Regions from separate parts of the Bradyrhizobium sp. USDA 4532 genome, predicted to be linked through region 2. Evidence: riboswitches for the same ligand, from Rfam matches in the RefSeq annotation. Region 2 holds a riboswitch; the other holds the start of a gene.

Region 1 (14,285 bases), 1.7 Mb from region 2:
CGTGCCGACGATGTGGATCGCGATCGCCTCGCTGCCCGATCTCGACAAGCGCGATCTCTCTTCGCTGGTGGTCGCCGGCTCCGGCGGCGCGCCGCTGCCGGTGGAGGTCGCGAAGATCTTCGAGCGCCGCGTCGGCATGAAGCTGAAGAGCGGCTGGGGCATGACCGAGACCTGCTCGCCCGGCACCGGCCATCCCAAGGAGGGACCGGAGAAACCAGGCTCGATCGGGCTGATGCTGCCCGGCATCGAGATGGACGTCGTGTCGCTGGAGGATTCCACCAGGGTGATGCCGGTCGGCGAGGTCGGCGAGATCCGCATCCGCGGCCCGAACGTCACCAAGGGCTACTGGAACAGGCCGGCGGAGACCGCGGAGGCTTTCGTCGGCGACCGCTTCCTCACCGGCGACATCGGCTACATGGACGCCGACGGCTATTTCTATCTGGTCGACCGCAAGAAGGACATGATCATCTCCGGCGGCTTCAACGTCTATCCGCAGATGATCGAGCAGGCGATCTACACCCATCCTGCCGTGCAGGAGGTGATCGTGATCGGCATTCCCGACGATTACCGCGGTGAGGCGGCAAAGGCCTTCATCAAGCTGCGCGACGGCGAGAAGACCTTCTCGATCGACGAGCTGCGTGCATTCCTCACCGGCAAGGTCGGTAAGCACGAACTGCCGGCGGCCGTCGAGTTCGTCGACGAATTGCCGCGCACCCCGGTCGGCAAGCTGTCGCGTCACGAATTGCGCCAGCAGCAGCCCAAGACTGCTCAAACCGAGACATCTCAATCCACGCAACAACAGACTGCATCAGGATCTCGCTCATGACCGACGCCGTTATCGTCTCCACCGCCCGCACGCCGATCGGCAAGGCCTATCGCGGCGCGCTCAACGTCACCGAGGGCGCGACCTTGCTCGGGCACGCGATCGGCGAAGCGGTGGCGCGCGCCAAGGTCGATCCGAAGGAGATCGAGGACGTGGTGATGGGCGCGGCGATGCAGCAGGGCGCGACCGGCGGCAACATCGCGCGCAAGGCACTGCTCCGCGCCGGGTTGCCGGTGACCGTTGCCGGCACCACGATCGACCGCCAATGCGCCTCCGGCCTGCAGGCGATTGCGCTCGCCGCACGCTCGGTGATCTTCGACGGCGTCGAGATCGCGGTCGGCGGCGGCGGTGAATCGATCTCGCTGGTGCAGAACGACAAGATGAATTCCTTCCACGCCCAGGATCCGGCGCTGCTCAAGATCAAGGGCGAGGTCTACATGCCCATGATCGACACTGCCGAGATCGTCGCCAAGCGCTACAACATCTCGCGCGAGAGGCAGGACGAGTATGGGCTGGAAAGCCAGCGCCGCACCGCGGCCGCGCAGCAGGGCGGCAAGTTCAAGGAAGAGCTCGCGCCGATCACCACCATGATGGCGGTCACCGACAAGGCGACCGGTGCCGTCACGATGAAAGAGGTGACGCTGTCGCAGGACGAAGGTCCGCGGCCGGAGACCACGGCCGAAGGGCTTGCCAGCCTCAAGCCGGTGCGCGGAGAGGGCTTCACCATCACCGCCGGCAATGCCAGCCAGCTCTCGGACGGCGCCAGCGCCTCCGTGATCATGAGCGACAAGGAGGCCGCCAGGCGCGGGCTGAAGCCGCTCGGCATCTTCCGCGGCTTCGTCTCCGCCGGCTGCGAGCCGGACGAGATGGGCATCGGTCCGGTGTTCGCGGTGCCGCGGCTGCTGAAGCGCCATGGCCTCAAGTTCGACGACATCGATCTCTGGGAGCTCAACGAGGCCTTCGCGGTGCAGGTGCTCTATTGCCGCGACAAGCTCGGCATCGATCCGGAGAAGATCAACGTCAATGGCGGCGCGATTTCGGTCGGCCACCCCTACGGCATGTCGGGTGCGCGGCTCACCGGCCACGCGCTGATCGAGGGCCGCCGCCGCAAGGCCAAATACGCCGTCGTCACCATGTGCGTCGGTGGCGGCATGGGCGCGGCCGGCCTGTTCGAGGTGCTGCAGTAGGATTGTCGTCCCGGCGAAGGCCGGGACCCATACGCCGCGGCTTCTCTTTGGGCACATGCGGCAGCCGGCGTTGTCAAACACGAAAGCCGGTGGTTATGGGTCCCGGCCTTCGCCGGGACGACCAGGAAAGAAGCAGTTGAATTTCAAAAGGAGGATCCGATGGATCTCGCTTTCACCAAGGAAGAGATAGCGTTTCGCGAGGAGGTGCGGGAGTTCTTCAAGAACAACGTGCCGCCGGAGACCCGGCGCAAGCTGCAGGAAGGCCGCCATCTGTCGAAGGACGAGATGGTCACCTGGTGGCGCATCCTCAACAAGAAGGGCTGGGGCGTCACCCACTGGCCGAAGGAATATGGCGGCACCGGCTGGAGCACCGTGCAGCACTACATCTTCAACGAGGAGCTGCAGTCCTATCCGGCGCCGCAGCCGCTCGCCTTCGGCGTCAGCATGGTCGGCCCGGTGATCTACACCTTCGGCAACGAGAAGCAAAAGAAGGAATATCTGCCGCGCATCGCCAATGTCGACGACTGGTGGTGCCAGGGCTTCTCGGAGCCGGGCTCGGGTTCGGACCTCGCGTCGCTGAAGACCAAGGCCGAGCGCCGTGGCGACAAGTGGATCATCAACGGCCAGAAGACCTGGACCACGCTCGCCCAGCACGCCGACATGATCTTCTGCCTCTGCCGCACCGATCCGGCCGCGAAGAAGCAGATGGGTATCTCGTTCATCGTGTTCAGCATGAAGTCGAAGGGCGTCACCGTGCGTCCGATCCAGACCATCGACGGCGGCCACGAGGTCAACGAGGTGTTCTTCGACGACGTCGAGGTGCCCTACGAGAACCTGATCGGCGAAGAGAACAAGGGCTGGGATTACGCAAAATTCCTGCTCGGCAATGAGCGCACCGGCATCGCCCGGGTCGGCGTGTCGAAGGAGCGGCTGCGCCGCATCCGCGCGCTGGCCTCCAAGGTCGAGGCCGGCGGCCGTCCGGTGATCGAGGATCCGGCGTTCCGCGAGAAGCTCACGGCCTGCGAGATCGAGCTGAAGGCGCTCGAGCTGACCCAGCTCCGCGTCGTCGCCGACGAGGGCAAGCACGGCAAGGGCAAGCCCAATCCGGCGTCCTCGGTGCTCAAGATCAAGGGCTCGGAGATCCAGCAGACCACGACCGAGCTGTTGATGGAGATCATCGGTCCGTTCGCCGCGCCCTATGACGAGCACGGCGATGCCGGTTCCAACGAGAGCATGGATTGGACCGCGCAGATCGCGCCGAGCTACTTCAACAACCGCAAGGTTTCGATCTACGGCGGCTCCAACGAGATCCAGCGCAACATCATCAGCAAGGCGGTGCTGGGGCTTTGATCCTCTCCCTCTCCCCGCTCTTCGCGGGGAGAGGGTTGGGGTGAGGGGCATCTCTCCGAGCAACGACTGCCGAGAGACCTGTACCCCCTCACCCGGATCGCTTCGCGATCCGACCTCTCCCCGCAAGCGGGGCGAGGTGAAGAGGCCCCGGCTTGAACAACGATCAGTTAGTTAAGGGAACGAACATGGATTTTGATCTGTCCGAGGAGCAGCGGCTTCTCAAGGAAAGCGTCGACGGGTTGCTGGCGGATGCCTACGACTTCGATGCGCGCAAGAAGTACATGAAGGAGAAGGGCGGCTGGAGCAAAGCGCTCTGGAGCAAGCTCGCCGAGCAGGGCCTGCTTGGTCTGCCCTTCGCGGAGACCGACGGCGGCTTTGGCGCCGGCGCGGTCGAGACCATGATCGTGATGGAAGCGCTCGGCAAGGCGCTGGTGGTCGAGCCTTATCTCGCCACCGTCGTGGTCGCCGGCAGTTTCCTGCGCCATGGTGGCTCGGCCGAGCAGAAGGCCAAGTACATTCCCGGCATCATCGACGGCAGCAGGACCTTTGGCTTCGCCCAGCTCGAGAAGAACTCGCGCTATGACCTCTTCGACGTCGTCACCAGCGCGAAGAAGAAGGGCGACGGCTGGGTGATCGACGGCGAGAAGTTCGTGGTGCTCAACGGCGAGAACGCCGACACGCTGATCGTGACCGCGCGCACCAAGGGCGGCCAGCGCGACAAGACCGGCATCGGCGTGTTCCTGGTCCCAGCGGATGCCAAGGGCGTCACCAGGAAGGGCTATCCGACCCAAGACGGCCTGCACGCGGCCGACATCACCTTCACCAATGTCGAGGTCGGTGCTGACGCTGCGATCGGCGATCCCGAGAACGGCCTGCCCCTGATCGAGCGCGTCGCCGACGAAGCCCGCATTGCGCTGTGCGCGGAAGCGGTCGGCGCGATGGACGAGTCGCTGAAGGAGACGGTCGAGTACATCAAGACCCGCAAGCAGTTCGGCGTTGCGATCGGCTCGTTCCAGAGCCTGCAGCACCGTGCCGCCGACATGTTCGTGGCGCTGGAGCAGGCCCGCAGCATGTCGATGTTCGCCACCATGGCGTCGGACTTCGACGATGCCAAGGAGCGTGCGTCGGCGGTCGCCGCCGCCAAGGTGCAGGTCGGCAAGTCCCTGAAGTTCGTCGGCCAGCAGTCGATCCAGCTTCATGGCGGCATCGGCATGACCATGGAAGCCAAGATCGGCCACTACTTCAAGCGGCTGACCATGATCGAGAACACCCTCGGCGACACCGACTACCACCTCCGCCGCGTCAGCGAGGGCGGTGGGTTGTTGGCCTGAGCCATCTCCGTCATTCCGGGGCTCGCGAAGCGAGAACCCGGAATCTGGCGCCGTAACCTCTGGATTCCGGGTTCGCGACTGCGTCGCGCCCCGGAATGACGTGCAAATAACAGGGAAACAACAATGAAAAACACCCCGTTCGATCTCACCGGCCAGGTCGCGGTCATCACCGGCTCGAGCCGCGGCATCGGCCGCTCCTCGGCGGAGCTTCTGGCAAGACTCGGCGCCAAGGTCGTGATCTCCTCGCGCAAGGCGGATGCCTGCCAGGAAGTCGCCGACGGCATCAAGAACGCGGGCGGCGATGCGCTCGTCATCCCCTGCAACATCGCGCGCCGCAACGAGGTCGAGGCGCTGGTCTCGGGGACGATCAAGCATTACGGCAAGATCGACATCCTGGTCTGCAACGCCGCGGTCAATCCCTATTACGGCCCGCTGCTCGACATCACCGACGAGGCCTTCGACAAGATCATGGGCTCCAACGTCAAGAGCAACATCTGGCTGTCCGCACTGGCGATCCCGCAGATGGCAGAGCGCGGCAAGGGCTCGGTCGTGATCATCTCCTCGATCGGCGGACTTCGGGGTTCTACGGTGATCGGCGCCTACGGCATCTCCAAGGCCGCCGACTTCGCGCTGTGCCGCAGCCTTGCCGGCGAGTGGGGCCCGAAGGGCGTGCGCGTCAATTGCGTGGCGCCGGGCCTGGTGAAGACCGATTTCGCCCGCGCGCTGTGGGAGGACCCGGACAATCTGAAGCGCCGCACGGCGTCGACGCCGCTCCGCCGCATCGGCGAGCCCGACGAGATCGCCGGCGCCGTGGCCTATCTCGCCTCCGATGCCTCGACCTTCATGACCGGCCAGACCATCGTGGTCGACGGCGGCGTCACGACGGCTGCGACTTAATCTTCAAGAGAAGCCGTCATGGCCGGGCAAGCCCGGCCATGACGCGTTGCTTCAAACCTGCTCCAGCGCGCGCTCAAAATCCTCGATCAGGTCGTCGGGATGCTCGAGCCCGGCCGAGAAGCGAATGAAACCTTCGCTGATGCCGAGCTCGGCGCGGGCCTCGGGTGCCAGGCGCTGATGCGTCGTGGTCGCGGGATGCGTGACGAGGCTCTTGGCGTCGCCGAGATTGTTGGAGATGCGCGAGATCTTCAGGGCGTTGAGACAGCGGAAGGCGCCGGCCTTGCCGTCCTTCACCTCGAAGCCGACCAGCGTCGAGCCGGCGCCCATCTGCTTCTTCACCGTCGCGGCCTGCGGATGATCGGGACGGCCGGGATAGACCAGCCGCGTGATCTTCGGATGCTTGGCCAGCGCCTCGGCGATCTTCGCCGCGTTCTCGGTCTGGGCGCGGACGCGGACGCCGAGCGTCTCCAGCCCCTTCAGCAGCACCCAGGCGTTGAACGGCGACAGCGACGGCCCGGTCTGGCGCATGAAATTATGGATGTGCTCGGCGATGAAGGCCTCCGACGACAGGATGACGCCGCCGAGGCAGCGGCCCTGGCCGTCGATATGCTTGGTCGCGGAATAGACCACGACGTCGGCGCCGAGCGACAGCGGGCTCTGCCAGATCGGCGTCGCGAACACGTTGTCGACGATCAGCCGGGCGCCGCCGCTATGCGCGATCTCTGCGATCGCGCCGATGTCGAGCACGTCGAGCGTCGGATTGGTCGGGCTCTCCAGGAAGAAGGTCTTGGTGTTCGGCCGCAATGCGCGCTGCCACTGGTCGAGATCGAGGCCGTCGACCAGCGTCGTCTCGATGCCGTAGCGCGGCAACAGGTCCTGCACCACGTAGAGGCAGGAGCCGAACAGGGCCTTCGAGGCCACCACATGATCGCCGGCCTTCAGCGGGGCGAGGATCGCGGTGGTCACCGCGGCCATGCCGGTCGCGGTCGAGCGCGCGGCTTCCGCGCCCTCGAGCTCGATCATGCGGCGCTCGAACATCGCAATGGTCGGGTTGGAATAGCGCGAATAGATGAAGCCGGGGTCCTGGCCCTTGAAGCGCGCCTCGCATTGCTCGGCGGTGTCGTAGACGTAGCCCTGGGTGAGAAACAGCCCTTCCGACGTCTCCCCGAATTGCGAGCGCAGCGTACCGCCATGGACGAGACGGGTTTCGGGACGAAAGCGGGCCGTGGTTTCAGATTCAGACATGTGACCTCCGAGGTGGCCATTTCCCCTGGAGAATGGCCACAAAAAAACCGGCCTGGAGCAACCTCCACAAGCCGGGATCACACTGTCCCCGGCCTGTTTAGCGACTTATTTAACGTGGCTGCAAGCCGGCCGGCTCAAATCACCACGGGATAAGTGCAGCTGATATTCCCTCGCGCCCTTTCCGTCAAGACGGTCATCGGATAACCCGTAAAAGCCCATATTTTGGGGCTTGATGGCCGCCTGGAGTATGATTTTTGGGCCATCTCGAGGGATCGCCGAGGGACCGCATCGTGTCGTTCACGCTGGAAGATGAATCCAACGGAATCCTGCCCGACCGCATGATCGCGGAGATGGCGGAGGCCGGCCTCATTCTGCCCGCCTATGACTTCGTCGAGAGCCAGATCCAGCCGGCCAGCCTCGATCTCCGCCTCGGCGACATTGCCTACCGCGTCCGCGCCAGCTTCCTGCCGGGGCCCGATGCCACCGTCGCCGAGCGGATCGACGAGCTGAAGCTGCACGAGATCGATCTGTCCGACGGCGCGGTGCTGGAGACCAACTGCGTCTACATCGTGCCGCTGCTGGAGAGCCTGGCGCTGCCGCCGGAGATCGTGGCCGCGGCCAACCCGAAGAGCTCGACCGGACGGCTCGACGTCTTCACCCGCGTGATCGCCGACGGCACCCGCCGCTTCGACATGATCGGCGCCGGCTATCACGGGCCGCTCTACGCCGAGATCAGCCCGAAGACGTTTCCCGTGCTGCTGCGCGAGGGTTCGCGGCTCAGCCAGGTCCGCTTCCGGATCGGCGAGGCGACGCTGACCGCCGACGAGCTCGATGCGCTGCATGCCGCCGAGCGGCTGGTCGACGCCGCCAATGCCGATCTCACCCATGGCGTCGCGCTCTCGGTCGATCTCTCCGGCGAGAGCTCGGGCGGCTTCGTCGGCTATCGCGCCAAGCGCCATACCGGCGTGGTCGATGTCGATCGCCGCGGCGGCTATGCTGTCGACGACTTCTGGGAGCCGATCAAGGCCCGGCCCGACGGCAGTCTCATCCTCGATCCCGGCGAGTTCTACATCCTGGCGTCGAAAGAGGCGGTGCAGGTGCCGCCGGACTACGCCGCGGAGATGGTGCCGTTCGATCCGCTGGTCGGCGAATTCCGCGTCCATTATGCCGGCTTCTTCGATCCCGGCTTCGGCTATGCCGGCGCCGGCGGAAAGGGGGCGCGCGCCGTGCTGGAGGTGCGCTCGCGCGAGGTGCCGTTCATCCTCGAGCATGGCCAGATCGTCGGCCGCCTCGTCTATGAGCGGATGCTCGAGCGCCCCGACGCGCTGTACGGCCAGCGCATCGGCTCGAACTATCAGGCGCAGGGCCTGAAGCTCTCCAAGCATTTTCGCGTGTAATTCCGTTTCGCGCGCGTGTAATTCCGTAGCCCGGATGAAGCGCTAGCGAAATCCGGGGCGCTGCATACGCGCATTGAGCCGCCCCGGATTGCGCTTCGCTGCATCCGGGCTACGATTGCGCGCGCGAGGCTTTATCTCGCCAACAAGAACAGCGGGAGCAGACATGACCGGAGAGCAGGACGCGCGCGAAACGCAATGGCGGAAGTGGCGCAGCGTCGCCGATCTCTATCACGCCTTCTTCACCGGGCTGATCCTCACCGTCGTCACGCGGCGCGGCACGGCTGATGCCGCCGAGTTCGTCTTCCGCGTGTTTCGTCGCCAGCAGCAGGAGCGCTTCCTGCCCGGCTTGAAGAAGCTCGGCCTCGACAGCCTGCCGCCGGCGGTCGCGGCCGCGCAATATCATTACCTCTCCAACTGGATCGGCGGCGTGCATGTCGAATACATGTATGAGACCGACCGCAAGGCCTGGATCCGCTATCCGCCGCCGCGCTGGATCTGGAAGGGCACGGCGATCTGCGGCGTGCCCGGCGAGGTTTCGCGCGCGATGCTGCGCGGCTGGCACGCCAACAACGGCGTCGCGCTCGGGGACTTGCGGCTCGGCTTCGTCTGCACCAAGCAGAGTGTCGACGGCCAAGACGGCCTCGAAGGCTATTACTGCGAGTACGATCATCCGCTCGAGCTCGACCAGCGCCTGGTGTTCGCGCGCCATATCGAGGCGCCGCTATTCGATCCCAACACCGCGCCGGCGCTGCCGGTCGACAGCTGGCCGAAGCCGCGGCTGGAAAAGGCCTATCGCAACTACGCGATGGAATATGTGAAGACGGCCGCGCCGGTCATCGTGCAGGTGTTCGGCCCGGAGGATGCGAGCTATCTGCTGCATCTCACCGGCAGACTGATCGGCATGCAGTATTACGACGAGGTCGCGCAGGCGCTCGGCGGCCGCCGTGGCCGTGCCACGGAATTTGCCGCATTCCTGCGCACTCTCTTCGAGTCGCAGGACGATATTGCTGACATCACCGAATCCGAGGGCCAGTTCGAAATCCGCCAGCAGGGCTGGAAGCTGATGGCCGACGTGGCCGACTATCATCCGGCCTGCGCCAGCGTATTGACAGGCCTGTTCGAAGGGCTGGCCGCCGGCTGCGGGCGGCATATTCCGGTGCATCTGAAGCCGAACCGCGCCGCCGGCGCGCCGTTCGTCTGGTCGATCGGCTAGCCCCAAGGTTCATCCGGGTTCACCTGCAATCGCGCAGGCCCCCCTTGCGCCCCGCGCACGTGGATTCCGCCGCCGCCATGGTAGGGAAACACCATGGCGCGGCTCCCCAGATCGCGCGTGGGAGTAGAAATGTCCGATCTCGGCCTCGCCGAAATTCCTGTCGACGAACAAGAGCGGCCGCTGCCGCCGCCGGTGACCAAGCCGGCGCGCAATGCGCTGCTCGACGGGCCGATCCTGCGCACGCTGCTATGGCTGGCGTGGCCGAACGTGATCGCGCTCTCCGCCGGCACCTGCGTCGTGATCGCGGAGACTTCGTATATCGGCCGGCTCGGCGTCGAGTCGCTCGCGGCGATGGCGCTGGTGTTTCCCTGCGTGATCCTGACCATGACGATGTCCGGCGGCGCGATGGGCGGCGGCGTCGCATCCGCGATCGCGCGTGCGCTCGGTGCCGGCGAGATCGAGCGTGCCTCGACGCTGGCGATGCATGCGCTGCTGATCGGCCTGACCTTTGGTTTGACGTTCATGCTGGGCATGCTGATCTTCGGCCCGCGCCTGCTCGAACTGCTCGGCGGCCGGGGCAATGTGCTGGCGCAGGCGATCGCCTATTCGCAGGTGTTCTTCGGCGGCGCGATCCTGCCCTGGCTGATGAACACCATGGCCGGCATCCTGCGCGGCACCGGCAACATGAAGCTGCCGTCGACCATGATCCTGTCCTCGGCGGTGTGGCAGATCATTCTCGGCGGCACGCTCGGGCTCGGTCTCGGTCCGGTGCCGCAATTCGGCATGCGCGGCGTCGCCGCGGGGTCGCTGATCGCCTATTCGATCAGCATCAGCGTGATGGGCTGGTATCTGTTCTCGGGCCGTGCCCGCGTGAAGCCGAAACTCAAGGGGCTGCGCGTGCAATGGGCGATGTTCATCGACATCCTCAAGGTCGGCGCGGTGTCCTGCTTCTCGCCGTTGCAGTCGGTTCTGACGATCTCGATCTTCACCCACATGCTGGCGCAGTTCGGCACCGCGGTGCTCGCCGGCTACGGCATCGGCGCGCGGCTCGAATTCATGCTGACCTCCGTCGCCTTCGCGGTCGGCATCGCCTCGGTGCCGATGATCGGCATGGCGGTCGGCGCCGAGCGCGTCGCGCGCGCCCGGCGCATCGCCTGGACCGCGGGCACGGTGTCGTTCCTTGCGGTCGGCGTGGTCGGCAGCTTCATCGCCGTCTTCCCCGACCTCTGGGTCAATCTGTTCACCAATGATCCGCACGTGCGGGCGACCAGCCATCAATATCTCTCGACCGCCGCGCCGATGTACGCGTTCATCGGCCTTGCGATGTCGATGTATTTCTCCTCGCAGGGTGCCGCGAAGGTGCTGGGTCCGGTGCTGGCGCAGACAGCGCGGCTGATCTTCATCGGCACCGGCGGCTGGTGGCTGTCGACGCATGAGGCGAGCGCGCAGAACTTCTTCGCACTCGCCGCCGCCTCGATGGGCGTGCTCGGCGTGCTGTCCTGCCTCAGCGTGATCCTGACGCGCTGGGGCAAGTCGGCACCGGTCGCAGAAGTGCAGCCGGCGCTGTCGTAGATATTAAATCCGTCATCCTGAGGAGCCGCGAAGCGGCGTCTCGAAGGATCGACGGCCCAGGTGTTTCGGCGTGCGCTCGTAGAAACAGCGGGACTGTCGCCCTTCGAGACGGTCGCTTCGCGACCTCCTCAGGGTGACGGTCATAGTTCGAAATGCGCGGCCAGTCGCATGACCTAGCGGATCACGCCGCGCTCTTCTCCCTGGCCGATTTGGCCATCGCGGCTTGCATCGCCGCCGCGCCGAGATCCATCTGCGCGTCCATGTATGGCGCGACCTCGTGCGGCAGCACGTCGGCGATCCACACCACGCGGCAGCGCGTGTCGCCCTCGGCGAACACCTGCACCGAGGCGGAATGCTGCTTCAACCGCTCGCTGCTGATCGCATAGACCAGCCGCTTTCGCTGGTCGTCGCAATCGACCAGCGTCTCGCGCGCCACGGTGCCGTTGGAGAAGCTGACGGTGCGGACGTCGCCGTCCAGTTGCGTGTCAGTCACGAAGCCCGGCACTAGCCGCGTATGCAGTGCGCCGAAATCGCGCAACGCGTCCCAGACATGATCTGCCGGCGCGTCGATCGGGATATCCTTGTGAATGGAAGCCATTGTTCAATCCTCGTTGGTTTCAGATGTGTCGTCATTGCGAGGAGCGAAGCGACGAAGCAATCCACACCGCAGCAGGCGGAAAGATGGATTGCTTCGCTCCACTCGCAATGACGGCGGAGCTGTGGTGTGCTAGGTCGACACCGCCTCGACATTGTTGCCGTCGGGGTCGAGCAGGAACGCCGCGTAATAGGTCGGGCTGTAATCCTTGCGATGGCCCGCCGCGCCGTTGTCCTTGCCGCCGGCCTTCAGGCCTTCGGTATGGAATGTCTTGATCGCGTCATGGCTCGGGGCACGGAACGCAACGTGCGCGCCGCCTTGGGCCTTGCCCTTGTGCAAATGCAGCCAGAGCGCGGGCTCGCCCTTCGGGCCGAAACCGGCGCCGCTGTCGTCGCGCGAGCAGAGCACGAAGCCGAGTGGCGCCAGCACTGCGGTGTAGAAGCGCACGCTGGCGTCGAGGTCGGCAACGCGCAATCCGATATGGTCGTACATGAGGAATCTCCAGTCGCTAAGCGCATCGAAAGACGCGCGGACGGGAGCAGCCTAGCTATTGCAGCGCGAGACGTTCTTGGAAAATCTTGCGGTCGCCGCGCGAGGCCTGGCGGAACTTGAGCGGCGAGGCACCGGCGGCGCGGTGGAAGCTGCGCACGAAATTGGACAGATCGCCGAAACCGACGTCATAGGCGATGTCGGTGACCGGGCTGTCGTCATCCGCGAGCCGCCGCGCCGCATGGCGCAGCCGCGAGCGCACGAGATATTGATGCGGGGTGACGCCGAGCACGGCGGAAAACAGCCGCAGGAAATGGAAGGTGCTCAAGCCGGCCTGTTCGGCGGCCTCGTCGAGGTCGATCTGATGGTGTGAATTGGCGTCGATCCACAGCGCGGCCTCGACGGCGCGGCGGCGATCGCGCAAGCCTGCGGTGAGCGGCTTTGTCTTGCGGTCGGACACCAGCTCGACAAGGCGGCTGGTGAGGAGGTGGCCGATCTCGTCGAGACCGACGTCGCTGTTGCCAGCTGCCGCCGTTTGCGCGAGCTCGCCGATCACCATCAGTTCCGGCAGCGGCGGCACCGACCCGACCTGCCAGACCGCCGCGCGGTCGCCGATGGTCTCGACCAGCACCGGGTCGAGGAAGAACGACAGGCATTCGTCGCCGACCACGTGGTCGTGCGTGCAGGTGTATTCGTCGCCGGGATGGCCGACCAGGATCGAGCCTGCCACCAGCTCATGGAAGCGGCCGCGGCAATGGCAGCCGAAGCTGCCGCTGCGCACATAGGACACCGAGTGGGAGGCGAACTGCTCGGCGAACGGCTTGTCGCCGGGTTCCGCCGTGCAGCGGAACTCGTTCACCGTGATGCGATCGCGCTGCAGCAGCGTGGTTCGGACCATACCCCGGATTTAAGCTTGCGGCCGGAGTCGTGCAACGGGCAGCAGCACATCAAAAAGGGTCTTGCTGGTGGTCGGCTGGGCGCCCTCGATCGAGAGCAGCCGCCGTTTCGAGATGCTGCCGCCGTTCGGCGAGATCCGGTCGGCATAATTGCCTGCCTCGAGCACGCGGTGGCAGGGCACCATGACCATGAAGGGATTGCGGCCGAGCGCCTGTGCCACCGAATAGACCGCGCCGGACGCGCGCAAGGCGCTCGCCACCTCGTCATAGGTCCGGGTTTCGCCGCGGGGAATGGTCCGGACAAACTGGTAGACGCGCGCGTTGAAGGCCGGGATGCCGCTCATGTCGAGCGCAACGCCGGCAAGGTCCCCAATGCCGCCGCGCAAGGTCGCGGCGATGCCCTCGATCGCGACAGCGACCTCCTCGGGAGGCCGCATCTCGCGCGCGTCAGGATAAAGCTTGAATAGCCGCTTGCGGGTCTCGATCTCGCGCAGCTCGGGAAGCTGCACGCCAGCCACGCCGAGCTCGCCCCACGCGATGCCGCATCGGCCGATCGCCGTGTCGAAAATGGTATACCCACGCCCCGCCATGACGCCACCAGCCCCCACGCGCGCGATCCTAACATTGTCGCCGGCGCGCGCATCCGGAATCTTGACGTTTAGCTAACCATGTCGCGGCCCCTTCTGTGTGACCTCGCCAATTTATCAGTCACGCATCTTAAAGGCTTTGCCCGCTATCTGGTCGTCAGCATGCTGCTCCACGGTACGATCGGCGGAACGATGACCAGCACCGGCGCGGATGGGGCGCGCGGCAGCACAGCCGTGGCCGGGACATCGACCGGGCGTCTTCATCCGCTGTTCGCATTGCTGTTGCCGGCATTGGTCCTGCGCCTTGCGGCCGCGCTCTGGCCCAACGTGATGTATCCGGACGAGATCTTTCAGTATCTCGAGCCGGCGTGGCGGATGCTCGGCCATGACGGCATTTTGACGTGGGAGTGGCGCGAAGGCATTCGCGGCTGGTTCCTGCCGACATTGCTGGCCGGGCCGGTCGCGGTGGGCGGCTTGATTGCGCCGGGGGCGAGGGCGCTTTCCTGGTGCCGCGCCTGGTCGCCGCATCTGCGTCACTGTCGATCGTGGTCAGCGCCTGGTTCTTTGGTGCACGGATTTCGCGAACCCATGCCATCGTCGCGGCGTTCGCGGCGGCAGTCTGGTTCGAGTTGATCCTGCTCTCGCCGCACACATTGGGCGAGCCGTTGGCGACGGCGCTAGTCGTGCCGGCGGCGCTGCTGGT
Region 2 (14,285 bases):
CCTCGAACAGCCGGAGCTTCCGGCTGATGTAGTCCATCTCCTCGCTCAGCATGGTGACACCGTTGGCCACTAGGTGCGCGGTGGCCGCCTCGATGTCGTCGACGCGGAAGGCGAGGTGATTGAAGCCCAGCTTTCGCAGATTGGTCGGGTGCACCCCCGGATCGGTCCCCGGGAGCGGGTCGAACTGAAGCAGCTGGATTTCGAAATCCGCTCCTTCGAGTGCGAGGGTGATGTGCTGCGCTCTCATGGCCGGCATGCCCATGTACCGGGCGGGAACGCCGCCGTCGATGGTCGCGACGTGAGTCTTCTTGAAGCCGAGCAGTGCGAAGAATTCGATCGCCGGGCCGGCATCTGCCACTGCGATAGTCACATGATCCGGACTGAGTATCATCTGATCGCTCCCTGTCATCAGCGACGCGCCGGCTTTCCTGCTGGAGGCTATCAGCTCGCTCCGTCCGCCGGTAGGTGGGTCGGCCCTGCGGCGACACAATCCGACGGGCAACTCCAATTGTAGGATGGGTAGAGCGAAGCGAAACCCATCGATTTAAGCCCGCGGCGCCAATGATGGGTTTCGCTGCATCGTTGCGCGAAGCTGAAACGACGAGTCCCGTCAACCACACCCGCCGCGGAGTATGGGTCCCCTGAGTTCACAAACGAAGTGCAACACTTCCTTGAGGAGGTGTTGCCATGGGGCGGACTTACAAGCAGCTCTCTCTGGACGACCGATGCGAGATTGCCTGCCGATCGGCCAATGGCAGCTCGGTCCGGCAAATCGCGGCAGCTCTGGATCGCTCGCCATCAACGATCTCTCGGGAACTGAGGCGCAATCGGGGGAGCCAGGTCGGCTACAAGCCGAGCTATGCCCAGCACCAGATGCGAGCGCGGCGCTGGACGGGCGGACGCCTCGAACGGGAGCCCGGCCTGCGCCGCGCGGTGTTGCAACGCCTTCGCCGCGGCTGGTCGCCCGAGCAGGTCGCTGGCCGGCTGGCCCGCGAGCACGGGCGCAAGGTGATCTCCCACGAGACCATCTACCGCTTCATCTATCGCCAACTCAGGCGCACCACGGACTTCAACTGGCGGCGCTATCTGCCGCGCGCCAAGAGCAAGCGCGGCTGCCGCGGCAAGCGGGGCGGCAGCCCCGCAAGCTTCATCGAAGGCCGTGTATCCCTGGCAAATCGGCCGCTCGAAGCGGCCGACCGCAGCGTGCCCGGACACTGGGAGGCCGACCTGATGATGTTCTCGAAATACGGTCAGGCCGTGCTGACCGTGCATGAGCGCACCTCGCGGCTGCTGCTCGGCATCCGCCTTGCCAGCAAGGTCGCGCGCGGTGTCGCCCGCCATCTCGTGGGCTTCTTCGCGCCCCTTCCACAAGAGCTGCGCCAGAGCGTTACCTTCGACAACGGCACCGAGTTCGCCGATCACCTGGCGCTGCACCGCCTCTCGATCGCGACCTTCTTCTGCGATCCCCATGCCCCCTGGCAGAAGGGTGGCATCGAGAACGCCATCGGCAGGATGCGCCGCTTTATTCCCCGCAAGACGGATCTCGTAACCCTCTCGACCGCCAGATTCCGCCAGTTCATCGCCGCCTACAACAACACCCCGCGCAAATGCCTTGACTACCGCACGCCTGCCGAGTCCTTTGCTCAAGTGTTGCACTTCGAATGTGAATCCACCTCCCGGCCTGCGCCGGGACGACGAATGGAAAGAGTTGTCCCGGCTACTTCTCCAAATTCGCATGCGGCCGGCCGAAGTCGGGTGCGGCGGAGTCCTGGCCGGTCTCGACGATGCCGCGGCGGATGGCGCGGGTGCGGGTGAAGTGGTCGAACAGCGCTTCGCCGTCGCCGCGCCGGATCGCGCGGGTCAGCTTCGACAGATCCTCGTTGAAGGTGCCGAGCATCTCGAGCACGGCGTCCTTGTTGGCGAGGAATACGTCGCGCCACATCGTCGGGTCCGAGGCCGCGATGCGGGTGAAGTCGCGGAAGCCGCCGGCGGAGAATTTGATGACCTCGGATTCCGTCACCTGCGCCAGCTCGTCGGCGGTGCCGACGATGGTGTAGGCGATCAGATGCGGCAAATGGCTGGTGATCGCGAGCACGAGGTCATGATGGTCGGGCGTCATGATCTCGACCTTGGCGCCGAGCGCGGCCCAGAACGTTCGCAATCGGTCGGTCGCCGCGGGATCGGTGCCTTCGGGCGGGGTGAGGATGCACCAGCGGTTGATGAACAGCTCGGCGAAGCCGGAATCCGGCCCCGAATGCTCGGTGCCGGCCACCGGATGCGCCGGGACGAAGTGGACGCCGTCAGGCAGATGCGGCGCCATGTCCTTGACGACGGCGCCCTTCACCGAGCCGACGTCGGAGATGATCGCGCCGGGCTTCAGATGCGGCGCGATCTCAGCGGCGACCGGGCCGCAGGCGCCGACCGGGATGCAGAGGATGACGAGGTCGGCATCCTTCACCGCCTCGATGTTGGTCTCGACGACGCGATCGACGATGCCGAGTTCGGCGACGCGCGCACGCGTCTTCTCCGAGCGCGCGGTGGTCACGATCTCGCCGACCAGCCCTTGCGCGCGCGCGCCGCGCGCGATCGAGCCGCCGATCAGGCCGAAGCCGATCAGCGCGATGCGTTGGAAGAGCGGGGCGGTGGTCACGATGTCACTTTCCGGCCAGGAAGTCGCGCAGCCCCTCGACCACGAGGCGGTTGGCCTCCTCGGTGCCAATGGTCATGCGCAGCGCATGCGGCAGCTTGTAATTGTTGAGTGCGCGCAGCACGAGGCCGCGCCGCGTGAGATAGGCGTCGGCTTCCGCCGCGGTCTTGCCCGTGTCGGTCGGGAAATGGATCAGCACGAAATTGGCGACGCTCGGCGTCACCTTCAGCCCGAGCTTGCCGATCTGCTCGGTCAGCCAGTTGCGCCATTGTTCGGTGTGGGTTCGCGACATCTGCACATGCGCCGAGTCCTCGATCGCCGCCACCGCCGCCAGCATCGCCGGCGTCGTGACGTTGAACGGACCGCGGATACGGTTGCAGGCATCGACGATATGCGCCGGCCCGAACATCCAGCCGATCCGCAGCGCCGCAAGGCCGTGGATCTTCGAGAAGGTGTGCGTCACCACCGTGTTGTCCGTGGTCGCGACCAGCTCGATGCCGAGCTCGTAGTCGTTGCGCGAGACGTAGTCGGCATAGGCGGCGTCGAGCACCAGCAGCACATGCGACGGCAGCGCGGCGCGCAGCCGTTTGACCTCGTCGAACGGGATGTAGGTGCCGGTCGGATTGTTCGGGTTGGCGAGCCAGACCAGTTTCGTGCGCGGCGTCACCACCTTGAGTATGGCGTCGACGTCGGCCGTGAAATTGGTCTCGGCCGCGATCACGTTCCTGGCGCCGTTCGCCATGGTGGCGATCGGGTAAACCAGGAAGCCGTGGGTGGTCGAGATCGCCTCGTCGCCGGGCGCGAGATAGGTGTGCGCCAGCAGGTTGAGGATTTCGTCGGAGCCGGCGCCGCAGATGATGCGGTCGGGATCGAGCCCGTAGGCGCGGCCGATCGCCTCGCGCAGCACGCGTGAGGTCCCCTCCGGATAGTCCTCGAGATGGTCAGCCGCCGCCTTGTAGGCCGCGATCGCCTTCGGAGACGGCCCGAACGGCGTCTCGTTGGCGGACAGCTTGAACACTTTGCGGCCCGGTTCCGGCACCGGGCTCTTGCCGGGCGTGTAGGGCGCAATATCGAGGATGCCGGGGTTCGGCACGGGGCGGGACATCATCAACTCCGAACAGAGCGTTTTCGAGCGAAGTGGATACCGGTTCGCGTGAAGAAAACGCGTCAAAACAAAAGCCTGGACGGGCGGCTGGCTCTTACTTCAGGTCCTGGCCGATCCGTTAGAGGGCACCGTATAGCGCGTTGCGTGGCTGCCGACGAGGGCCGACGAGCGGACCGAGGCGCCGGCCTTGATCAGGGCGAGCTTGATGGCCTCGAAACCCTTGTTCTTAAGGTCTTGTCCGGTGACCGAGACCAGGAGCGCCGCGCCGTCGAAAGCGGTGTCGGGGACCGCGACGATCTCGGCGAGCGGCGCAAGCGCCCGGGCGACATCGGCGTTCCAGCCGGAGACGCGCACGCTCCAGGTCTGCACTTCGGTGACCATGGCGTCGTCGGCGACCCGCGAGATCACGAACACCGGCAGCGCGGCGGGATGGTCGGCGCGTTCGAGGAACGGCAGCCGCGCGATGATCTTCGGCGCGCCACTGGCCTCGAGCGCATTCCACCACGGCGTACGGCTTGCGATCGCGGAGACCAGCGCGAGGTCGCCCTTCGACTTCGCCACCGCCTCGACCGCGGCCTGTGCGCTGAAATGCGACACGTAAGGCACCACGAAGCCGAAGTGAAACCGCGCCGAGTCGCGCATGGCCGACTCGCCGACCGAAACATCGGCATGCACCGCGAACGGCGCCTGCACATAGGTGAAGGTCGAGATGATGACGCGCCAGATGCTCTCGATGGTGTCGAGCGGCAGGATGCCGCGATGACGCCGCACCAGCTCGCGCATCATGCTGGCCTCGCGTGCCGGGCGGAATGCCGAGCCGACCTCCTGGGTCTTCTTGACCTGGATCAGGCGGTCGATGATGTCGCCGCGCGCCATCAACAGGCGGTGTACCTGCTCGTCGATCGCATCGATCTCCTTGCGCAGATCCTGCAGCGAGGGCGGCGACGGGGGTGGGTTGGACATGCTCTCAAACCTTGTCGTCGGGGCGGCCCGGTGCCGCGTCGGACAGGGTCCCTGATTAGGAAAGACGGGCAGCGAAAGCAAAGAGAAACGTCGCAGGCGTGCCTTGCGCATTCGGTTAACCAATTGGCCGTGGGCAGGGCTGTCTTGACGGCGGGGGGCGTGGGGACTACGTTCCCTGCGTCCCGTGGTCATTTGAGCCGGCCGGCTTGCAGCCACGTTAAACAACTCGCTAAACAGGCCGGGGACCTTATCAGCTCCCGGCCGAACCTTTGTTCAGGCCGGGTTTTTTATTGGCCTGAGGTCCGTCGAGCCCTCCCGCGCGGAGGCAGGGTCGCCTAGATGAGCAACGTGCGTCCGATACCGAGCCCACAAACCCCGAGCGATGATCGCGCCCATGAGGCCGACCATCCGTCGTCATTGGTGGCGAAGTTCGGGATGGACCAGCCGCTCAAGCTCGATTGCGGCGTCGATCTCGCACCATTCCAGATCGCCTACCAGACCTATGGCGAGCTCAATGCCGACCGCTCCAACGCGATCTTGGTCTGCCACGCGCTGACCGGCGATCAGCATGTCAACAACATCCATCCCGTCACTGGCAAGCCCGGCTGGTGGGAGACCATGGTCGGCATCGGCCGGCCGATCGATCCCGACAAGTACTTCATCATCTGCTCCAATGTGATCGGCGGCTGCATGGGCTCGACCGGCCCTGCGTCGTTGAACCCCGCGACCGGCAAGGTGTGGGGACTCGATTTCCCGATCATCACCATCCCCGACATGGTGCGTGCGCAGGCGATGCTGATCGATCGTCTCGGCATCACGACGCTGTTCTGCGTGGTCGGCGGCTCGATGGGCGGCATGCAGGTCCTGCAATGGACCGCGGCCTATCCGGAGCGCGTGTTCTCGACGCTCGCGATCGCCTGCTCGACGCGCCACTCGGCGCAGAACATCGCGTTCCACGAGCTCGGCCGCCAGGCCGTGATGGCCGATCCGGACTGGCGCGGCGGCCGCTATGTCGACGAGGACACCCATCCGCACCGCGGATTGGCGGTGGCGCGGATGGCCGCGCACATCACCTATCTCTCGGACGCCGCGCTGCACCGCAAGTTCGGACGGCGGATGCAGGACCGCGAGCTGCCGACCTTCTCGTTCGATGCGGATTTCCAGGTCGAGAGCTATCTGCGCTACCAGGGCTCGTCCTTTGTCGAGCGCTTCGATGCCAACTCCTATCTCTATCTGACCCGCGCGATGGACTATTTCGACATCGCCGCCGACCACAACGGCGTGCTGGCGAAGGCGTTCACCGGCATCCAGACCCGGTTCTGCGTGGTGTCGTTCACCAGCGACTGGCTGTTTCCGACCTCGGAATCGCGCGCGCTGGTGCATGCGCTGAACGCGTCGAGCGCGCGGGTGTCGTTCGCCGAGATCGAGACCGACAAGGGGCACGACGCCTTCCTGCTCGACGTGCCCGAATTCCTCGAGATCTCCCGTGCCTTCCTGCTGGCCGCAGCCAAGGCGCGCGGACTGAAGGACGGCGGCCGGTCATGAGCATGCAGCAGACATTGCCCTTGCCGGGTATCGCGCCGGAGCGGACCGGCGGCTATCGCACCGATCATCTGTTGGTCGCCGACATGGTGCGGCCGGGCTCGCGCGTGCTCGATGTCGGCTGCGGCGACGGCGAATTGCTGCAACTGCTGGAAAGCCGCGGCATCGACGGCCGCGGCATCGAGCTGTCGCGCGAGGGTGTCAATGGCTGCGTCGCCAAGGGGCTCGCGGTGGTGCAGGGCGATGCCGACACCGACCTCGTCAATTATCCGGATGATGCGTTCGACTACGTGATCCTGTCGCAGACCTTGCAGGCGACGCGGCAGCCCAAGGTGGTGCTGGAAAATCTGCTGCGCATCGGCCAGCGCGCCATCGTCTCGTTCCCGAATTTCGGGTTCTGGAAGATGCGGCTGCAGCTGTTGATCGGGGGCCACATGCCGCGCACCGAGAATTTGCCGGCGAGCTGGTACGACACCTCGAACATCCACTTCTGCACCATCAAGGATTTCGTGCAGCTCTGCGAGGAGATCAACGTCAAGATGGAGCGCGCGGTGGCGCTCGATCTCTACGGCCGTCCGGTGCCGCTCAACCTGCCGTGGTGGGTGTGGAACATGTTCGGCGAGCAGGGCGTGTTCCTGCTCAGCCGGGGTGGGCAGGGGAAGTGACGTCATGGCGTCATTCCGGGGCACGCGAAGTGTGAACCCGGAATCTCGAGATTCCGGGTTCGATGCTGCGCATCGCCCCGGAATGACAGGACTACACCGGCGCCGCCACCAGCGACCGCGGATCGCGTACCGGCCAACGGCCGGCCTCGACCAGCGCGATGAAGCGCTCGACCATCTCGTTGAACAGCGCCGGCTCCTCGAGGTTGAGCACGTGGCCCGACTTCGGGAAGAACGAGAGGCCGGCGGCCGGCAGATGCTGCTTCAGGAACATGCTGGGCGCGATGCAATTGTCGTCCTCGTCGCCGCACAGGATCAGCGCCGGCGTCGCGGCGCGCTTGATGGCGTCGGTCATGGTGTAGATCGAGGGCCTGCCGCCCTGGAAGCTGCGCATCGTGTTGGCTGAGCCTCTGGCGTCGTGGCGGGCGAGCGCGGCGTAGAAATCGGCGTGGCCGCGCGGATCCTTGACCAGGAACGGAATCCGGCTCGGCGCTTCGCGCGTCACCTTGGCGACCTCGACCGCGCCGATGCTCTCGTATTGCTCGGCATTGGCACGGCACTGCGCGCGGAAGGCATCGAGATGCTCGAGGCTTGAGCCGGAGCCGACCGCGGCCAGCGTCATCGACAGCGCGCGCTCCGGCGCGTTGAGGGCGATCTGCAGCGACGAATAGGAGCCCATCGAGAGCCCGACGAAATGCGCCTTGGCGATGCCGAGATGGTCGAGCACGGCGAGCGCGTCGGTATAGAAGTGCTGGTAGGTGTAAACGTCGGCACTCGCAGGCACGTCGGACGGCGTGTAGCCGCGCGCCGAATAGGCGATGCAGCGGTGGCCGCGCGCGAAGTAGCGCATCTGCGGCTCCCAATTGGTGTGATCAGCGGCGAACTCGTGCAGGAAGATGATCGGGGTTCCGCTGCCGGCCTCTTCGAAGTGGAGGCGGACATGATCTTTCGTCGTGGCGTAGGGCATTGAAATTCTCCTCTCGTTGGCCGCCTCCAGATTTGCAGTTAATTTTCGAGGCCGCAATGCGGCAGTTCCGGTTCCTTTCTCGTCATCGAATCATCGCGGAATGACCAAGAAATTGGTCCCGCAGTGCCGCATGAAATCTTCCTCGCGCCATCCCGATTTTCAAAACCACCGCCGTGTTCCCCCGGGAACGCGACGGGGAATTGGGGGGCGTTACAGAGGATCTAGTGAAGTATGGTTCAGTTGCTTGCGTGTCGCCGGTCACTTCGTGTTTTGGCGCTGGCTCTGTGTTCGCTCACTCTCGCCGTGATCTCCGCCGCACCGGCATCCGCCCGTCCGCATCATTCCCGTCACGCGCATTCGGCCCATGCCGGCCATCACGCGCGTCATTATGCCCGTCATCACTATCGGCCCGCAGCGCGGCTGTCGCGCGCCGAGCGCCGCGCACTCGCGCAGCCGGGCGGGATCATCGAAACCAACGCAGCGCCGTTGCCCGGCAGCGCTGACCCCGTGCCCAACACGGGCGGCGTGATTGCGGCAAGCGGCTTCGGCTCGTCCGGCATCGTGGCCGAGGCGCGCCGCTATCTCGGCGGCAATCCGACCGGCCGCTCCAGCCTGTGGTGCGCCCGCTTCATGAACATGGTGCTGCAGCACACCGGCCATCGCGGCACCGGCTCCGACATGGCGAGCTCGTTCGCCAAATACGGCACGCGCGTTTCGGGACCGCAGGTCGGCGCCATCGCCGTGATGAGCCGCCGCGGCGGCGGCCATGTCGGCATCATCACCGGCGTCGATGCCAAGGGCAATCCGATCATGATCTCGGGCAACAGCGGCCACCGCGTCCGCGAGACGCGGGTCTCGCGCGGCCGCATCTACGCCTATGTGATGCCGACCAACTGATCGCTCGAAAGCGGGCGGGGCGCGCACGCGCCTTGCCCGGCCTACGACGCTACAGGTCCCTCAGCGGCAATCGTGTCGCCGACGGCGGCGCCGCCATCGCTGATGATCTCGGCATAGATGCCGCACTCATTGTTGCCGAAACGCTGCATCAGCGTGTTCGGCACCGAGAGGTCGCGCGCGCCGGTGTCGGGATCGACATTGACCGCGGCGCAGCGGGTGATGCGCTTCACCACCCTGGCCCGGGCGCTGCCGATCGCGATGGTCTGGTCGAGCAGGCTGGCTTCATGCCAGGCCGGCCAGCCTTCGACATAGAGGTTGGCGCGGAAGCGCAGCGGATGGACCGGCGCCTGCACCATCTCCTCGATCGCCCGCAGGCTGGCCAGATTGATGATCGAGACCACCTTGCGCGGCACATCGGAGAAACTGTGCCCGGGGCTGACCAGCACCTTGGGCGGGCCCTTGATCTGGCCGGTATGACGATTGGCGAAATAGCGTTCGATCGCCGCGCGGCCTTCCGCGGTCTCGAGGTCGCCCTGGGCCACCATCGCGCCATCCCGGCGCAGCGTCAGCACATGGCTGTCATCGTCGAAATGGGCGCGCAGCGGCGCCAGCCACTCGTCCCGCTGCAGCATCAGGAAATGCGGCTTCGGCAGCCATTTCGGCACCGAGGGATCGAAACCGCTCGGGCCGTTCTCGATCGCATAGCGGCGATCGGAGCGGAGCGTCTCGCCGGCCTTGAGCTCTGCGTGCGGCAGCGGCTCGGGCGTGAGACCCTTGACGGGGTAGCGATAGATGCCGGTGATCCGGGCAGAGGAAGCGTGCGTGTTGTCCATTCGCCCGCTCTAGCCTGTTTGGCGTGCGAGGAGAACTGCCGCCCGCGGGAAGGTACTAGTCGGCGCGCGCCGCTCCAGGAGCGTCCAGCAGGCGTTGCATGAACACGAGATCGAGCCAGCGGCCGAATTTGCGTCCGACCTCCGGCATCCGGGCGACCTCGACAAAGCCGGCCCGCGCGTGCAGCCGCAGCGAGGCGAGATTGCCGCCGTCGATGCCGGCGATCATGACGTGCTTGCCGAGCGCGGTGGCCGCGGCGATCAGCTCGTCGACGATGATCCGGCCGAGGCCGCGGCCGCGATGATCGGCATGGATATAGACGCTGTGCTCGACGCTGTAGCGGTAGCCCGGGAAGGCCCGGAAGTCGCCGAATGTGCCGTAGCCGAGCACCGTCGTCCCCTCGACGGCCACCAGCACGGGATAGCCCAGAGCCAGCCGCGCCGTCATCCAGGCCAGCCGCTCGGCCTCGGAATCCTGCTTCTCCGTCCAGATCGCATTCGAGTTGGCGACCGCCTCGTTGAAGATCGCGGTAATCGCAGGGATGTCCTGCTCTGTGGCGGGGCGGATAATCATCGGTGGTTCCTTGACGGGCCTCTTGAACGGATCCCCATCGTCTATTATATAAGACGATATGTCAATTATAGAGGACAAGGCCGATGAGGCTCTCGGGCGGCGGGTTCGCGCCGAACGGGAGGGCCGCGGCTGGTCGCTGGCGGACCTCGCCGGGCGGGCGGGCGTGTCCAAGGCCATGCTCAGCAAGATCGAGCGGGCGGAGGCAAGCCCGACGGCGGCGACGCTGTCGCGGATCGCCACGGCCTATGGCCTGACCATGGCCGCGCTGTTCGAGGTTGCCTCACGAAATTCCCGCCTGCAGCGGGCCAAGGATCAGCCGGTGTGGCGAGATCCGAAGGCGGCCTATCTGCGGCGGCAAGTGTTCCTGCATCCGGCCAATCCGCTGGAGCTGGTGGAGATCGAACTGCCTGCGAGGCAGGAAGCCGGCTTCCCCGCCAGCGCCTATCACTTGGTCCGCCAGGTGGTCTGGGTGATCAGCGGCCGCCTCACCTTGATGGAAGGAGCGGAGCGCCACGAGCTCGCTGCGGGCGACCGCGTCGAGCTCGGTCCGCCGTCGGACATCGTCTTCCGTAACGAAACCGCTCAGCCTTGCCGCTACCTTGTCGCCATCGTGCGGCGCTGAGCTTCACCGGGCGAAATCGCAGGCTGTGGCTCTTCCGTTTTGGAACCAAGTGCCCACATCTGCGGCAAGCCTGAAAAATGATGGCGACGACCAGAGGCTGGTTGAGGAACGTCAACGCGGCCCGCGGAAACCCAATGAAGATGCCGGAACCATGCCTGAATGGGTGGTGACGGCAGGCCGAGGGAAAACGAATGAACATTGAGAAGTACACCGAGCGCGCGCGCGGATTCATCCAGTCTGCCCAGTCGCTCGCAATGCGCGACGGTCACCAGCAGTTCTCGCCGCTGCATCTGTTGAAGGTGCTGCTGGACGACAATGAGGGGCTCGCCGGCGGTCTGATCGACCGTGCCGGCGGCAATTCCGGAGCGATCCTGAAAGCGACCGAAGAGGCGCTGAACAAGCTGCCGAAGGTCTCGGGCAATGGCGCCGGACAGGTCTACCTGTCGCCGGAGCTGGCGCGTGCCTTCGATGCGGCGGAACAGGCCGCCGACAAGGCCGGCGACAGTTTTGTCACCGTCGAGCGGCTGCTGCTCGGGCTCACGCTCGAGAAGGGCAGCGAGGCGGCCTCGATCCTGAGCAAGGGCGGCGTCACGGCGCAGAACCTGAACGCGGCCATCGAAGCGCTGCGCAAGGGCCGCACCGCCGACAGTGCGACCGCCGAGAACGCTTACGACGCGCTGAAGAAATATGCCCGCGACCTGACCCAGGCTGCGCGCGACGGCAAGCTCGACCCGGTGATCGGCCGCGACGAGGAGATCCGCCGCACGATTCAAGTTCTGTCGCGGCGGACCAAGAACAATCCCGTCCTGATCGGTGAACCCGGCGTCGGCAAGACCGCCATTGTCGAGGGCCTGGCGCTGCGCATCCTCAATGGCGACGTGCCGGAGAGCTTGAAGGACAAGAAGCTGCTGTCGCTCGACATGGGCGCCTTGATCGCCGGCGCGAAATATCGCGGCGAGTTCGAGGAGCGGCTGAAATCCGTGCTGCAGGAGGTCTCGTCGGCCGAGGGCGGCATCATCCTGTTCATCGACGAGATGCACACCCTGATCGGCGCCGGCAAGACCGACGGCGCAATGGACGCGTCCAACCTCCTGAAGCCTGCGCTCGCGCGTGGTGAGTTGCACTGTATCGGTGCGACCACGCTCGACGAGTACCGCAAGCATGTCGAGAAGGATGCGGCGCTGGCTCGCCGGTTCCAGCCGATCTATGTCAGCGAGCCGACGGTCGAGGACACCATCTCGATCCTGCGCGGCCTCAAGGACAAATACGAGCAGCATCACGGCGTGCGCATCACCGACTCCGCGCTGGTGGCCGCGACCACGCTGTCGAACCGCTACATCACCGACCGCTTCCTGCCGGACAAGGCCATCGACCTGATGGACGAGGCGGCGGCGCGGCTGAAGATGCAGGTTGATTCGAAGCCGGAAGAGCTCGATTCGCTCGATCGCGACATCATCCGGCTGAAGATCGAGCAGGAGGCGCTGAAGAAGGAGAACGATGCCGGCTCCAAGAGCCGCTTGCAGACCCTGGAGAAGGAACTCGCAGGGCTCGAGGAGCGATCGACGGCGCTGACGGCGCGCTGGAGCGCGGAGAAGAACAAGCTCTCCAATGCCCAGAAGCTGAAGAGCGAACTCGACGCGCTCCGCGTTGAGCTGGCCAATGCGCAGCGTCGCGGCGAATTCCAGAAGGCGGGCGAACTGGCCTATGGCCGGATTCCCGAGCTGGAAAAGAAGCTCGCCGACATCGAGGCGCAAGCGAACAGCAAGCCGAGCGGCGGCGAGATGATGGAGGAGGCGGTCACCGCCAACCACATCGCGCAGGTCGTCTCGCGCTGGACCGGCGTGCCGGTCGACAAGATGCTCGAGGGCGAAAAGGACAAGCTCCTGAAAATGGAGGACAGTCTCGCCAAGCGCGTCGTCGGCCAGGCTGAAGCCGTGCGTGCGGTGGCAACCGCCGTGCGCCGTGCCCGCGCGGGCCTGCAGGATCCGAACCGGCCGACCGGCTCGTTCATGTTCTTAGGCCCCACCGGCGTCGGCAAGACCGAGCTGACCAAGGCGCTCGCCGCTGACCTCTTCAACGACGAGACCGCGATGGTCCGCCTCGACATGTCCGAGTACATGGAGAAGCACTCGGTCTCGCGGCTGATCGGCGCGCCTCCCGGCTATGTCGGCTACGACGAGGGCGGTGCCCTGACTGAAGCCGTGCGCCGGCGGCCCTACCAGGTCGTGCTGTTCGACGAGATCGAGAAGGCGCATCCCGACGTCTTCAACGTGCTGTTGCAGGTGCTCGACGACGGCCGCCTGACCGATGGTCAGGGCCGCACCGTCGACTTCCGCAACACGCTGATCATCATGACTTCGAATCTCGGTTCGGAGTTCCTGGTGAATCAGCCGGAGGGCGAGGACACCGCGGCGGTCCGCGATCAGGTGATGGGCGTCGTGCGGGCGCATTTCAGGCCGGAATTCCTGAACCGCATCGACGAGATCATCCTGTTCCACCGCCTGCAGAAGAGCGAGATGGGCCGTATCGTCGAGATCCAGTTCGCGCGGCTGACCAAGCTGCTCGAGGATCGCAAGATCGAGCTCACGCTGGACCCCAAGGCGCGGGACTGGCTCGCGGAGAAGGGCTGGGATCCGGCTTACGGCGCCCGCCCGCTGAAGCGGGTGATCCAGCGCAGCGTGCAGGATCCGCTGGCCGAGATGATCCTCGCCGGCGAGGTCAAGGACGGCGATCATGTCGTGATCTCGGAGAAGGGCAACGTGCTGACCTTCAACGGTCAGGTGCCCAAAACCGCCGAGATCGTGCAGTTCGAGGCCCCGGTCTCGAAGCGCAAGCTGAACTGAGCGTTTCGATAGCGAAACCGGATGCGGCCTGGCGACAGGCCGCATCCATCGCCATGACATCGGCGGGCCGCATGCGACGGAGTTCCTGTTCGGCGGCCGGTTTTGTGAGCCCGAATTAATGAAACCGCCTCGGGACGGCGTTCGTTTTCATCCTGATGATCGGCTGGCGTGGCAAACGTCCCGCGCAGCTGCAAAGGGAAGTATTCGGTCCGAATCGCATCGCTGATTCGCGCGCCGCCTTGCATCATCCTGCAAAGCCACACCTCCGGTCGCCCTCAGCAGCAGGCGAATTGCATGAGCAGAGACCTCATTGCCCATAACCGGCCCGTCTATGACGATCTTCATCCCCGCGTCTACGGCGTAGCCGCCGGTGGTTCGCGGTGGCGGCATGGATATTGTTCGACCGTCAGGACGACGTCGAGCTGTCGCTGATGTTCGTCAGCGTATCGCTGTTCGTCGCGGTGCTGTTGCCGTGGGTGCTTTCGCTGATCCGGCAGAAATACGACGATCGGCACAACCTGCATCAGCGGTCGATTCCGTTCCGGGAGTGGCGGACCGGCGAATTCGCGGTCTGGGGCAGCACGATCAACAGCACCCATGCCACCATCGACATGCTGCTCCCGCTCGCATCCG

Evidence for each region. Region 2 has a riboswitch for S-adenosylmethionine ahead of J2R76_RS32370 (homoserine O-acetyltransferase). Riboswitches for the same ligand answer to the same signal wherever they lie in the genome.
Region 1: linked by a shared signal. The riboswitch ahead of J2R76_RS24485 (O-succinylhomoserine sulfhydrylase) and the one ahead of J2R76_RS32370 (homoserine O-acetyltransferase) in region 2 are both predicted to bind S-adenosylmethionine.

The regions. Positions count from the first base shown of each region.
Region 1 covers NZ_JALJZN010000001.1:5,301,650-5,315,934, reverse strand. The annotation lists gene pimA (dicarboxylate--CoA ligase PimA) at 1-826, shown strand, start outside; gene J2R76_RS24505 (acetyl-CoA C-acyltransferase) at 823-2,010, shown strand; gene pimC (pimeloyl-CoA dehydrogenase large subunit) at 2,170-3,360, shown strand; gene pimD (pimeloyl-CoA dehydrogenase small subunit) at 3,546-4,691, shown strand; gene J2R76_RS24490 (SDR family NAD(P)-dependent oxidoreductase) at 4,815-5,588, shown strand; gene J2R76_RS24485 (O-succinylhomoserine sulfhydrylase) at 5,640-6,833, opposite strand; SAM riboswitch at 6,910-6,989, opposite strand; gene J2R76_RS24480 (2'-deoxycytidine 5'-triphosphate deaminase) at 7,124-8,230, shown strand; gene J2R76_RS24475 (hypothetical protein) at 8,394-9,443, shown strand; gene J2R76_RS24470 (MATE family efflux transporter) at 9,573-11,015, shown strand; gene J2R76_RS24465 (SRPBCC family protein) at 11,197-11,613, opposite strand; gene J2R76_RS24460 (VOC family protein) at 11,743-12,102, opposite strand; gene J2R76_RS24455 (AraC family transcriptional regulator) at 12,158-12,997, opposite strand; gene J2R76_RS24450 (methylated-DNA--[protein]-cysteine S-methyltransferase) at 13,007-13,585, opposite strand; gene J2R76_RS24445 (hypothetical protein) at 13,664-14,215, shown strand; gene J2R76_RS24440 (4-amino-4-deoxy-L-arabinose transferase) at 14,098-14,285, shown strand, end outside.
Region 2 covers NZ_JALJZN010000001.1:7,042,636-7,056,920, forward strand. The annotation lists gene J2R76_RS32345 (VOC family protein) at 1-409, opposite strand, end outside; gene J2R76_RS32350 (IS30 family transposase) at 688-1,815, shown strand; gene J2R76_RS32355 (prephenate/arogenate dehydrogenase family protein) at 1,718-2,650, opposite strand; gene hisC (histidinol-phosphate transaminase) at 2,655-3,752, opposite strand; gene J2R76_RS32365 (chorismate mutase) at 3,852-4,715, opposite strand; SAM riboswitch at 4,890-4,969, shown strand; gene J2R76_RS32370 (homoserine O-acetyltransferase) at 5,055-6,260, shown strand; gene metW (methionine biosynthesis protein MetW) at 6,257-6,922, shown strand; gene J2R76_RS32380 (alpha/beta fold hydrolase) at 7,014-7,886, opposite strand; gene J2R76_RS32385 (TIGR02594 family protein) at 8,118-8,783, shown strand; gene J2R76_RS32390 (MOSC domain-containing protein) at 8,825-9,616, opposite strand; gene J2R76_RS32395 (GNAT family N-acetyltransferase) at 9,672-10,187, opposite strand; gene J2R76_RS32400 (XRE family transcriptional regulator) at 10,246-10,809, shown strand; gene clpB (ATP-dependent chaperone ClpB) at 11,001-13,652, shown strand; gene J2R76_RS32410 (hypothetical protein) at 14,033-14,285, shown strand, end outside.